One region of the Enterobacter oligotrophicus genome, then DNA from elsewhere that is predicted to be linked to it. Evidence: predicted binding sites of a transcription regulator. Region 1 holds the regulator's gene; each other region holds the start of a gene.
The links. The regulator CRP, encoded in region 1, controls carbon source genes, mostly activating them, when cyclic AMP is high. The targets are predictions, from matches to a motif close to ATGTGANNNNNNTCACAT.
Positions count from the first base shown of each region.

Region 2: the regulator CRP is predicted to act here: its motif matches at 1,866-1,883, upstream of focA (formate transporter FocA).
Region 3: the regulator CRP is predicted to act here: its motif matches at 1,503-1,520, upstream of hpt (hypoxanthine phosphoribosyltransferase).
Region 4: the regulator CRP is predicted to act here: its motif matches at 1,875-1,892, upstream of EoCCA6_RS12680 (PTS mannitol transporter subunit IICBA).

Region 1 is NZ_AP019007.1:2,054,642-2,057,699, forward strand. It holds gene EoCCA6_RS09990 (phosphoribulokinase) at 1-502, shown strand, start outside; gene EoCCA6_RS09995 (OsmC family protein) at 589-993, opposite strand; gene crp (cAMP-activated global transcriptional regulator CRP) at 1,305-1,937, shown strand; gene EoCCA6_RS10005 (YccS/YhfK family putative transporter) at 1,994-3,058, shown strand, end outside.
Region 2 is NZ_AP019007.1:4,118,162-4,121,219, forward strand. It holds gene pflB (formate C-acetyltransferase) at 1-898, opposite strand, end outside; gene focA (formate transporter FocA) at 950-1,807, opposite strand; gene ycaO (30S ribosomal protein S12 methylthiotransferase accessory factor YcaO) at 2,213-3,058, opposite strand, start outside.
Region 3 is NZ_AP019007.1:3,338,263-3,341,320, reverse strand. It holds gene can (carbonate dehydratase) at 84-746, shown strand; gene hpt (hypoxanthine phosphoribosyltransferase) at 838-1,374, opposite strand; gene EoCCA6_RS15975 (glucose/quinate/shikimate family membrane-bound PQQ-dependent dehydrogenase) at 1,581-3,058, shown strand, end outside.
Region 4 is NZ_AP019007.1:2,644,522-2,647,579, forward strand. It holds gene EoCCA6_RS12680 (PTS mannitol transporter subunit IICBA) at 1-1,689, opposite strand, end outside; gene EoCCA6_RS12685 (glutathione S-transferase) at 2,202-2,810, shown strand; gene selA (L-seryl-tRNA(Sec) selenium transferase) at 2,914-3,058, shown strand, end outside.

The sequences.
Region 1 (3,058 bases):
GACCGACGTGCTGTTTTATGAAGGGCTACACGGCGGCGTGGTCACGCCACAGCACGACGTGGCGCGCCATGTGGATCTGCTGGTCGGCGTAGTGCCGATCGTTAACCTCGAGTGGATACAGAAGCTGACGCGTGACATGAGCGAGCGCGGCCATTCGCGTGAAGCGGTGATGGATTCGGTGGTACGCTCCATGGAAGATTACATCAACTACCTCACGCCGCAGTTCTCCCGTACCCACATTAACTTCCAGCGCGTGCCGACGGTGGACACCTCTAACCCGTTCGCCGCCAAAAGTATCCCGTCGCTGGATGAGAGCTTTGTGGTGATCCATTTCCGCAATCTCGAAGATATCGATTACCCCTGGCTGCTGGCGATGCTGCAGGGCTCGTTTATTTCTCACATGAATACATTGGTGGTGCCGGGCGGGAAAATGGGGCTGGCGATGGAGTTAATTATGACACCGCTGGTGCAGCGGTTGATGGAAGGAAAGCAGATCGCGTGACGCCTGTTACCGGATGGCGTTTCGCTTATCCGGCCTACGTTCGTGCAGTTGTAGGCCCGGTAAGCGCAGCGCCACCGGGCTTTGTTTTAAGCCTCGATCACTTCATACGAATGGGTGATTTTTACCGCTTTCTCCAGCATTAACGCCACAGAGCAGTATTTCTCCGCAGAAAGATCCACCGCGCGTGATACCGCCGCATCTTTCAGCTCCTTGCCGGTAACAATAAAGTGCAGATTAATGTGCGTAAACAGGCGCGGTGCCTCTTCGCGGCGTTCAGACGTGAGTTTGACTTCGCAATCGGTCACATTGTGGCGGCCTTTTTGCAGAATCGACACCACGTCGATTGCGCTGCATCCGCCCGCCGCCATCAGCACCATCTCCATCGGGCTTGGGGCTTTGTCGCCGGAGTTCCCGTCCATCAAAATCTGGTGTCCTGAAGCGGACTCGCCCAGGAACGTTAACCCTTCAACCCACTTTACACGCGCTTGCATATTCATTAACTCCAACGTTGCATTTTTGGTGACAGATTACGCGCGCGTTACATTTCTCGCAACGGAAGGCGACCTGCATCATGCTGAAGCGAGACACCAGGAGACACGCGGCTAAAGCTATGCTAAAACACTCTGGATGCTACAGTAATACATTGACGTTACACATGTATGCAGAGGACATCAAACTTTACTGGCTGCGAAACGTTACGACAGCCGACTTCCCAGGGTATGGGTAAGAATTCGATTGCAACCCCAGAGTCCGGATGCATCTTATGACTCTGGTGACAGCTTATAACAGAGGATAACAGCGCATGGTGCTTGGCAAACCGCAAACAGACCCGACTCTCGAATGGTTCTTGTCTCATTGCCACATTCATAAGTACCCATCGAAAAGCACTCTGATTCACCAGGGTGAAAAAGCCGAAACGTTGTATTACATCGTTAAAGGCTCGGTGGCAGTGCTGATCAAAGATGAAGAAGGGAAAGAGATGATCCTTTCTTATCTGAACCAGGGCGATTTCATCGGTGAACTGGGCCTGTTTGAAGAGGGCCAGGAACGTAGCGCCTGGGTTCGTGCAAAAACAGCATGTGAAGTGGCTGAAATTTCCTACAAGAAATTCCGTCAGTTGATCCAGGTTAACCCGGACATCCTGATGCGTCTTTCTTCCCAGATGGCTCGCCGTCTGCAGGTCACGTCTGAGAAAGTGGGTAACCTCGCCTTCCTGGACGTTACCGGCCGTATCGCGCAGACGCTGCTGAACCTGGCGAAACAGCCAGACGCCATGACCCACCCTGACGGCATGCAAATTAAAATTACCCGTCAGGAAATTGGTCAGATCGTCGGTTGCTCCCGCGAAACAGTGGGCCGTATCCTGAAAATGCTGGAAGACCAGAACCTGATCTCTGCCCACGGTAAAACTATCGTGGTTTACGGAACCCGTTAATTCCGGCCAAACGGCGTGCCATCGCAAGGTGGCACGCCGTTTTTGTCTCTATTCCCATGTGGCGCAGGCTGATTTATCACCCGGAAGTTAACTACGCACTGCGACAAACGCTGGTGTTGTGTCTTCCCGTGGCTGTGGGTCTGATCCTCGGACATCTCCAGCAGGGTCTGCTGTTTTCTCTCGTTCCCGCCTGCTGCAACATTGCCGGTCTGGATACGCCGCATAAGCGTTTTTTCAAACGTCTGATTATTGGTGGCTGCCTGTTCGCAGGCTGTAGCCTCGCCGTACAGCTCCTGCTTGCCCGCGATATTCCGCTGCCGTTGATTTTGACCGTGCTGGCGATGACGCTCGGCGTGACCGCCGAAATCAGCTCGCTGCATGCCCGGTTACTCCCCGCTTCGCTGATTGCCGCCATCTTCACTCTGAGCCTTGCGGGCAATATGCCGGTGTGGGAACCGCTGCTGATCTACGCCCTCGGCACGCTGTGGTACGGGCTGTTTAACTGGTTCTGGTTCTGGCTGTGGCGCGAACAACCGCTGCGCGAATCCCTGAGCCTGCTCTATGTGCAGCTTGCAGATTACTGCGAAGCCAAATATACCCTGCTTACCCAGCACACCGATCCGGAAAAATCACTGCCGCCGCTGCTGGCACGTCAGCAAAAAGTGGTCGATCTGATAAGCCAGTGCTATCAGCAATTACACATGCTGGCCGCCAATAAAAACCATGATTACAAGCGGCTGCTGCGTACCTTCCAGGTGGGGCTGGATTTACAGGAGCATATCTCCGTGAGCCTGCATCACCCGGAGGAAGTGCAGAAGCTGGTGGAACGCAGCCACGCCGAAGCGGTGATCCGCTGGAACGCGCAGACCGTTTCTGCGCGCCTGCGGGTACTGGCGGACGATATTCTGTATCACCGCTACCCGACGCGATTTACCATGGACAAACAGCTCGGCGCGCTGGAGAAAATCGCCCGTCAGCACCCGGAAAACCCGGTCGGGCAGTTTGCCGCCTGGCACTTCAGCCGCATCGCCCGCGTGTTGCGCACCCAGCGGCCACTTTACCCTCGCGACCTGATGGCCGATAAACAGAAGCGTCTGCCGCTGCTGCCCGCGCTGAAAAGC
Region 2 (3,058 bases), 2.1 Mb from region 1:
GCTCGGTGATTTTACCTGCTTTCAGGTCACGTTCGATGTACGCATCCAGGAAGGTGGATACGCGACCGAAGGACATTGCTGCACCGTTCTGAGACTTAACCGCGGCCAGGTAGCCGAAGTAGGTCCACTGGATAGCTTCCTGAGCGTTAGTCGCAGGACCAGAGATATCGCAGCCGTATTTCGCCGCCATCTCTTTGATCTGACCCAGCGCGCGGTGCTGTTCAGCGATTTCTTCACGCAGACGAATAGTGGCTTCCAGGTTTACGCCGTTTTCCAGATCGGACTGCAGGGATACGAACTGTGCGTATTTGTCTTTCATCAGGAAGTCGATACCGTACAGCGCAACGCGACGGTAGTCACCGATGATACGGCCACGGCCATACGCATCTGGCAGACCGGTCAGAACGCCGGATTTACGGCAGTTCAGAATGTCTTTGGTGTAAACATCGAATACGCCCTGGTTATGGGTTTTGCGATATTCGGTGAAGATTTTTTTCAGCATTGGGTCCAGCTCGCGGTTATACGCTTTGCAGGAACCTTCAACCATTTTGATACCACCGAACGGGATGATTGCGCGTTTCAGTGGTGCTTCAGTCTGCAGACCAACGATTTTCTCAAGGGCTTTGTTGATGTAGCCAGCATCGTGAGAAGTGATGGTGGATGCAACGGAGGTGTCAAAATCAACTGGCGCGTGAGTGCGGTTTTCCAGTTTAACGCCTTCCATTACGTTGTCCCACAGCTTGGTGGTCGCGTCAGTTGCACCAGCCAGGAAGGATTCGTCACCTTCATACGGGGTATAGTTTTTCTGAATGAAGTCACGGACGTTGACTTCATTCTGCCAGTCACCTTTCGCAAAACCTTCCCAGGCTGTGGCTAACTTTTCATTAAGCTCGGACATGTAACACCTACCTTCTTAAGTGGATTTTTTATTTACTGCCTGAGACAACCATTAATGATGGTCGCCGCCACGCAGGTAAATGACCCAGTATGTCAACCCGACTAACAGACCCCCACCGATAATGTTCCCGATAGTGACTGGGATCAGGTTATCAGTAATGAAATTCATGATAGTCAGGTGAGAGAAACTTTCCGGGGTTGAACCGATAGCAGTCCAGAACTCCGGGCTCGCAAAGTTGCGAATTACAATACCCATCGGGATCATAAACATATTCGCAATACTGTGCTCAAAGCCGCTGGCAACAAACATCGCAACCGGCAGAACCATAATCATGGCTTTGTCCATCAGGCTACGACCCGAGTAGCTCATCCATACAGCCAGGCAGACCATCAGGTTTGCGAGGATGCCGAGAGCAACGGCTTCGATAAATGTGTGATGCATTTTGTGGTCAGCGGTTTGCAGGACGTTAAGCCCCCAGCCGCCGTTGGCGGTCATGTACTCGCCAGAGAGCCACATCAACAGAACAAAGAGCAGACAGCCAATCAGGTTGCCAACATAGACGTTAAGCCAGTTGCGCGCCAGTTGGCCCCAGGTAATTCTTCCGCTGGCTTTCGCCACCACAATCAGCACCGTAGAGGTGAAGAGGTCGGCACCGCAGATGACGCAGAGAATCAGACCCAGTGAGAAGCAGATACCGCCAATCAGTTTAGCTATGCCGAAAGGCATCGCGGCAGTACCGGTGGTGGCAGTAATGTAGAAGACGAAAGCGATTGAGATGAACACACCGGCTGTGATCGCCAGATAGAACGTCTTCATCGGGTGTTTCGTTGCTTTATAGACACCTGCTTCCTCGGCAACTTTCGCCATTGCAGCAGGGAGTAAAAGATCAAAAGGGTTGTCAGCTTTCACACTAACTCTCTCTTTATTAAGTCGGCGACGAGATACTAACAAAGCATTATAGAAGAGAAATTGATATAGATCATATCTCGCCTGGCTTATAGGCCCGCAATGCGTATGGTTTTACAGCAAGTGCGGAGTAAGTATTTGATTATCCGTATAAAAATAAATTTTAAAAGTTATGAAAAGAGTTGAATTATTTCGTTCGGCCTCCCGGAAAACAGTTAATTAATATGGAGTATTTACCATAAAAAGTAACAATAAAGCGTGGGTAAATATTATTATATTTACCCATATTTAACTTTATTATTACAATCAACAGTCATTGCCGAAAAAATAAAAAACGGGGCAATGAAATTGCCCCGTAATATAGCTCAGACGATTGAATACGCCTACAGCCGCTAATGTTATATGCGCTTATTTTGACCAGTAAGCGGCTTTCGCTTTCTGTAATTTCTCATAAGCGTTAAGTAATGACTGATGCGCCGGGAAGGCTTTCAGATCGCTATCAACGGCCTGCAGGCCATAGAACGGCTCTTCACCACTCAGCGCCGCGCTGGCGGCTTCAACCGCGTCTGCACCGTACATACGAACAAATGCATTCAGGTACTGCAATGGCTCGCGATCGTCCTCCTGAGAAAGCAGGAGCAGAGTTTGCAGGCAACGGTAATAGTTGGTGCGCTCGGCAGAGAAGACCGACTGGTTGAACTCCATTGTCCACTCAGTCCAGGCCAGCGCCTGATCCAGATCGCCACCGGCCAGCGCCAGCATCGCTTTCAGTTCACCAATACGCAGGGTGTACCAGCCGTTATCTTTACTGGTCGCCAGACCCAGCAGTTCGCGCACGCGGGTGAAGTCATCATGGCCTTCATCGTCCAGCTGGGCGATCAGGTTCAGATAATCTTCTTTTTCCCACTCGCTGCCCGGCAGGGCCAGCAGCGTTTCACGCAGGTGTGCGCCCATGCTGTTGTTCGCCAGCCACAGGTCTTCCGCCGGATAGATATCCGACATGCCAGGAACGATAATGCGGCACGCATAAACACCCAGGTGTTCATAGTCAGCAATATAGACTTCCTGATCTTCGGCGCTGAAGATCGCCATCAGCGTCGCAAACTCTTCTTCGGTGGTGCCGGCAAAGCTCCAGTCCACGAACGGATAGTCCGCGTCCTGCTTGAACATATCCCAGGAGATCAAACCGCTGGAGTCGATAAAGTGGGTTTCGAGGTTGGTATGCTCGGCCACTTCTTCATCGTCAAACGTTGG
Region 3 (3,058 bases), 1.3 Mb from region 1:
ACACACGTTGTGTGGTTTCATTAAAAGTCGGGTTACCCTATAGTAGCGCAACGCAATTACTCGGTTACAGGTCGTTAACGTCCATGAATGACATAGATACACTCATCAGCAACAATGCACTATGGTCAAAAATGCTGGTGGAAGAAGATCCCGGTTTTTTTGGGAAACTGGCACAAGCGCAGAATCCGCGCTTTCTATGGATTGGATGTTCCGACAGCCGCGTACCGGCAGAACGCCTGACCGGCCTCGAACCGGGTGAACTGTTTGTTCACCGTAACGTTGCCAACCTGGTCATTCATACGGATCTCAACTGCCTTTCTGTTGTTCAGTACGCCGTTGACGTGCTGGAAGTCGAGCACATCATCATTTGCGGTCACTACGGCTGCGGCGGCGTACAGGCGGCGGTCGAAAATACGGAACTGGGGTTAATCGATAACTGGCTGCTGCACATCCGCGATATCTGGTTCAAACATAGCTCACTGTTGGGCGAAATGCCGCAGGAACGTCGTCTCGACACGCTGTGTGAGCTGAACGTGATGGAGCAGGTCTATAACCTGGGACACTCCACGATTATGCAATCCGCGTGGAAACGCGGGCAGAAAGTGTCGATTCACGGCTGGGCATATGGCATTCATGATGGCCTGCTGCGCAACCTGGAAGTCACCGCCACCAACCGTGAAACGCTGGAGCAGCGTTACCGTTCGGGGATTGCCAACCTCAAGCTCAAGCATGTGAACCATAAATAAACAAAGCCGGGTGGCGGCTGCGCCTTACCCGGCCTACATGTGCCCATTCGTAGGCCCGGTAAGCGTAGCGCCACCGGGCAACAAACCACAATTATTCGTCCAGCAACACAACTTTCCCGACATACGGCAGATGACGGTAACGCTGCGCGTAGTCAATGCCGTAGCCAACCACGAATTCATCAGGAATTGAGAAACCGACAAACTCCACCGGAACCTGCACTTCACGGCGCTCAGGTTTATCCAGCAGCGTACAAATCGCCAGCGATTTAGGTTCACGGAGGCTCAGGATCTCGCGCACTTTAGAGAGCGTGTTGCCGGAGTCGATGATGTCCTCGACGATCAACACATCTTTGCCACGAATATCTTCATCCAGATCTTTCAGGATTTTCACATCACGGGTTGTGGACATGCCGCTGCCGTAGCTGGAGGCGGTCATAAAATCGACCTCATGTGACACCTGCACTTCACGGCACAGGTCGGCCATGAACATGAAAGAGCCACGCAACAGACCCACCAGCACCATTTCGCTGCCGCTGTCCTTGTAATGTTCGGTGATTTGACGACCCAGTTCGGCGATACGCGCTTTGATCTCGGCTTCCGGGATCATCACTTCAACAGTATGTTTCATATTGCTAACCATATGATTTTAATGAAAATCTCTCAATGCGGATGAGTGTTTTTCCGGCATCGATACGCAAGCCAGCCATTATACCAGCAAATGGATAAGCCTGGCGTATGAGTTATAAAAAGCAATATTTGTGATTCCGATCACACTTGTTAATACCTATAATTAATTGCTAGCAAATAATTAACAAAACTGACGAGTACTTTTCTATGGCTGAAACAAAAACTAAGCAGCCGCGTCTTCTGGTGACATTAACAGCCGCGTTTGCCGCATTCTGCGCGCTGTATTTGTTAATCGGTGGCGTATGGCTGGTCGCGATTGGCGGCTCCTGGTACTACCCGATTGCGGGTCTGGTTATGGTTGGCGTAACCATCCTGCTGTTACGTAGAAAACAATCCGCACTGTGGCTGTATGCCGCACTCCTCCTTGCCACCATGATCTGGGGCGTCTGGGAAGTTGGTTTCGACTTCTGGGCACTGACGCCGCGCAGTGACATTCTGGTCTTCTTCGGAATCTGGCTGATCCTGCCGTTCGTCTGGCGTCGTCTGATTGTGCCTTCCAGCGGCGCTGTGGCGGGTCTGGTCGTTGCGCTGCTGATTACCGGCGGTATCCTGACCTGGGCCGGTTTTAACGACCCACAGGAAATTAACGGTACGCTGAACGCACAATCCACACCTGCTGCGGCTATCTCGCAGGTCGCGGATGGCGACTGGCCTGCCTACGGGCGTAACCAGGAAGGCCAACGCTACTCTCCACTGAAGCAGATCAACGCGGATAACGTTAAAAATCTGAAAGAAGCCTGGGTATTCCGTACCGGCGACCTGAAGATGCCAAACGATCCGGGCGAACTGACCAACGAAGTCACGCCGATTAAAGTGGGCAACATGCTTTACCTGTGTACAGCGCACCAGCGTCTGTTCGCACTTGACGCTGCGACAGGTAAAGAGAAATGGCACTTTGATCCACAGCTGAACTCCAACCCGTCGTTCCAGCACGTGACCTGCCGTGGCGTCTCTTACCACGAAGCGCGTGCCGACAATGCCAGCCCGGAAGTCATTGCTGACTGTCCGCGCCGCATTATGCTGCCGGTAAACGATGGCCGTCTGTTCGCGATTAACGCCGAAACGGGCAAGCTGTGCGAAACCTTCGCCAACAAAGGTATCCTGAACCTGCAGACCAACATGCCGGACACCACGCCGGGTCTGTATGAACCCACCTCACCGCCAATCATCACCGATAAAACCATCGTGATTGCCGGTTCGGTAACGGATAACTTCTCCACCCGTGAAACCTCAGGCGTTATCCGTGGCTTCGACGTGAACACCGGTAAACTGCTGTGGGCCTTCGATCCGGGCGCGAAAGAACCAAACGCGATCCCATCGGACGAACACACCTTTACCTTTAACTCGCCAAACTCCTGGGCTCCTGCTGCCTATGATGCGAAGCTGGACCTGGTCTACCTGCCGATGGGCGTCACCACGCCAGATATCTGGGGCGGTAACCGCACACCAGAGCAGGAGCGTTACGCGAGTGCTATCGTGGCGCTGAACGCGACCACCGGTAAACTGGCATGGAGCTACCAGACCGTTCACCACGATCTGTGGGATATGGATATGCCGTCCCAGCCGACGCTGGCGGACATTACCGTTAACGGTAAAACCGTACCGGTGATTTACGCTCCGGCGAA
Region 4 (3,058 bases), 590 kb from region 1:
CACGCGGTCTTTCGCTTCAACCGTACCGTGTGGAACCGCGATGGATTCGCCCAGGTAGGTTGGCGTCAGTTTTTCACGTTCCAGCATTGCGTCAACATATTCAGGCTGAACGTAGCCACCTTTCACCAGTTGCTCACCGGCAAAGCGAATCGCCTCTTCTTTGGTGCTTGCGGTACGGCCGAGGAAGATGTTCTCCGCACCCAGTTTAAACAGGTGGGCGTTGCTCTCGTCGAAGCTGTCCTGCAGGCTGCTACGTACTTTGACTTCATTGTCTTCGTGACGCTGCGCCGCGACCAGACGCTCAGTCAGGCTGGTGTACAGGCCGCTGTCGAGGAAGTTGGTCAGCGAAATGTGCTGTGCCTGTGGCACCTGACGCATGGCGCGTTCGGTCAGATCGCGGTGCGTAATGACCAGGTCAACATCCGGCGGCAGGCTGTTAATCGCGCTGTTGGTGACAGAGATGTTGGTCAGGCCCGCATCCTGCACTTTTTTACGCAGCACGCCCGCACCCATTGCACTGGAACCCATACCGGCGTCGCAGGCAACGATGATTTTACGCACGTGGCTCAGGTCGTTAGAGACATCGCCAGCCGCCAGCGGCGTTGCGCCTTTGGATTCAGCTTTCATGTCATGCATACGACGGGTTGCTGCTTCGATGTCGTCGTCTTCTTTCACTTTGCTGGTTTTCAGCAGAATAGACGCGACGACGAAGGAGACCGCCATTGCCGCACAGATTGCCGCGATGTTAGCGAAGTAAGCACCTTTCGGCGTCATCGCCAGAACAGCCAGGATGGAGCCTGGAGAGGCCGGGGAAACCAGGCCGCCGTTCAGCACGCTCAGGGTGAATACGCCAGTCATACCACCGAGGATAACGGCCAGGATCAGACGTGGGTTCATCAGCACGTATGGGAAGTAAATTTCGTGGATACCGCCCAGGAAGTGGATGATAGCCGCACCGCCCGCAGACTGCTTCGCGCTGCCGCGACCAAAGAACATATACGCCAGCAGAACGCCCATACCCGGACCAGGGTTGGCTTCAATCAGGAAGAAGATGGACTTGCCGAGGTCATGAGACTGCTGAATACCCAGCGGTGAGAAGATACCGTGGTTGATGGCGTTGTTAAGGAACAGGATTTTCGCCGGTTCAACAAAGATAGACGCCAGCGGCAGCATGTCGTGCGCAACCATGAAGTTAACGCCCGCAGCCAGAATTTTGGACAGCACTTCAACCGCAGGACCAATGCCGAGGAACGCCAGAATCGCGAGGATCATCCCGATGATGCCCGCAGAGAAGTTGTTCACCAGCATTTCGAAGCCGGATTTGATTTTACCATCAACCCAGACGTCGAATTTCTTAATCGCCCAGCCGCCCAGAGGACCGGCAATCATGGCACCGAGGAACATCGGCATATCCGCGCCGACGATCACACCCATCGTTGTGATGGCACCCACTACGCCACCACGGTCACCGCCCACCAGACGACCACCGGTATAACCGATGAGCAGAGGCAGCAGGTAGGTAATCATTGGGCCAACGAGCTTCGCCAGCGTTTCGTTAGGCAACCACCCTGTCGGAATGAACAATGCAGTGATAATACCCCACGCGATAAACGCGCCGATATTTGGCATCACCATGTTGCTGAGGAAACGACCAAAGCTTTGAACTTTGATCTTGAAATCGGATGACATAAAACACCCCTTCTTATGTTTACGCTTAGGCTTGCGGCCCGAGGTTTATCGTTAATGTGCGGCGGCAGAGGTAGCCGGGCCCTGTTCTGATGCTGTGAAATCTGGCACTGAATCGTTCAACTGTCCAGACACCGGAAATTTGTGTGATCTTAGTCACGTAAATGTAGGGGGTGGGGTGATTATTGATGTGATGTTGATCACATATCTGGTGCGTAAAAAAAATACAACGGTCAGAAATAAGCCAGAAAGCCCCTTGTTTTGTGATTAATGTCACATTTGAATGTCGTTGGTTTGTTTCTGGATTGTGACTGAATTCACAAAATATTTTGATGCAGAATTCTCCGGATGTGATCGCCAACAACTTCTGCTTTACGGTCAACGCAGAATGAAAGAAAGCAACACCGTTAACTTAACTAAAACATCTCTCTAATGTGGTATAGCGAAAAGCATAAACCTGCCTTTTTTCATCGCTTGATCCATACTGACCTCTTTGTGGACATCAAGGATAAGCAATGAAACTCATCGGCAGTTACACCAGTCCCTTCGTGCGTAAAATCTCGATCCTTCTGCTGGAGAAAGGGATTGAATTTGAATTCGTGAATGAACAGCCTTATAACGCAGAGAATGGCGTTGCGCAGTACAACCCGCTGGGGAAAGTGCCAGCGCTGGTGGCAGACGACGGTGAATACTGGTTTGATTCCCCCATCATTGCAGAGTATATCGAGCTTCTTGATATCGCTCCGGCTATGCTGCCGCAAGAGCCAAAAGCTGCGCTGGCGTTAAAGCAAATTGAAGCTCTGGCCGATGGCATTATGGATGCAGCGCTTGCCTCCGTGCGCGAGCAGGCCAGACCAGCAGCCCAGCAGTCGGAAACCGAGCTTCTGCGCCAGCGTGAGAAAATCAGCCGTAGCCTGGACAGGTGCGAACAATTAATCCGGGACGGCAACATCCAGAATGATGACGTGAACCTGGCGACGATTGCCATCGCCTGCGCCATCGGCTACCTCAATTTCCGTCGCGTCTCTCCTGGCTGGTGCGTTGAGCGCCCGTTGCTGGTGAAGCTGGCGGAGACGCTCTTCCAGCGCGAAAGTTTTGCCCGTACCGAACCGCCAAAGGCTTGATTCGGGTTATAACACTTCATGGCCGGAGGCTGTACAATCCCTCCTCATGTTGACTCCCTCTCCCGTCGGGAGGGGGGATGATATTTACTCGCCAGGCGCTTTCATGACTACTCATCACTCGCTCTACAGCCAAATTCCTGCTACCGATCGCCTTCTTCGTGAGCCTGACTTCCTTACCGTGCTGGCGCGCTTTGGTCATACCGCCACGGTCGACGTGCTGCGCCAGTTGCAGGACGAAGCCCGCCTGC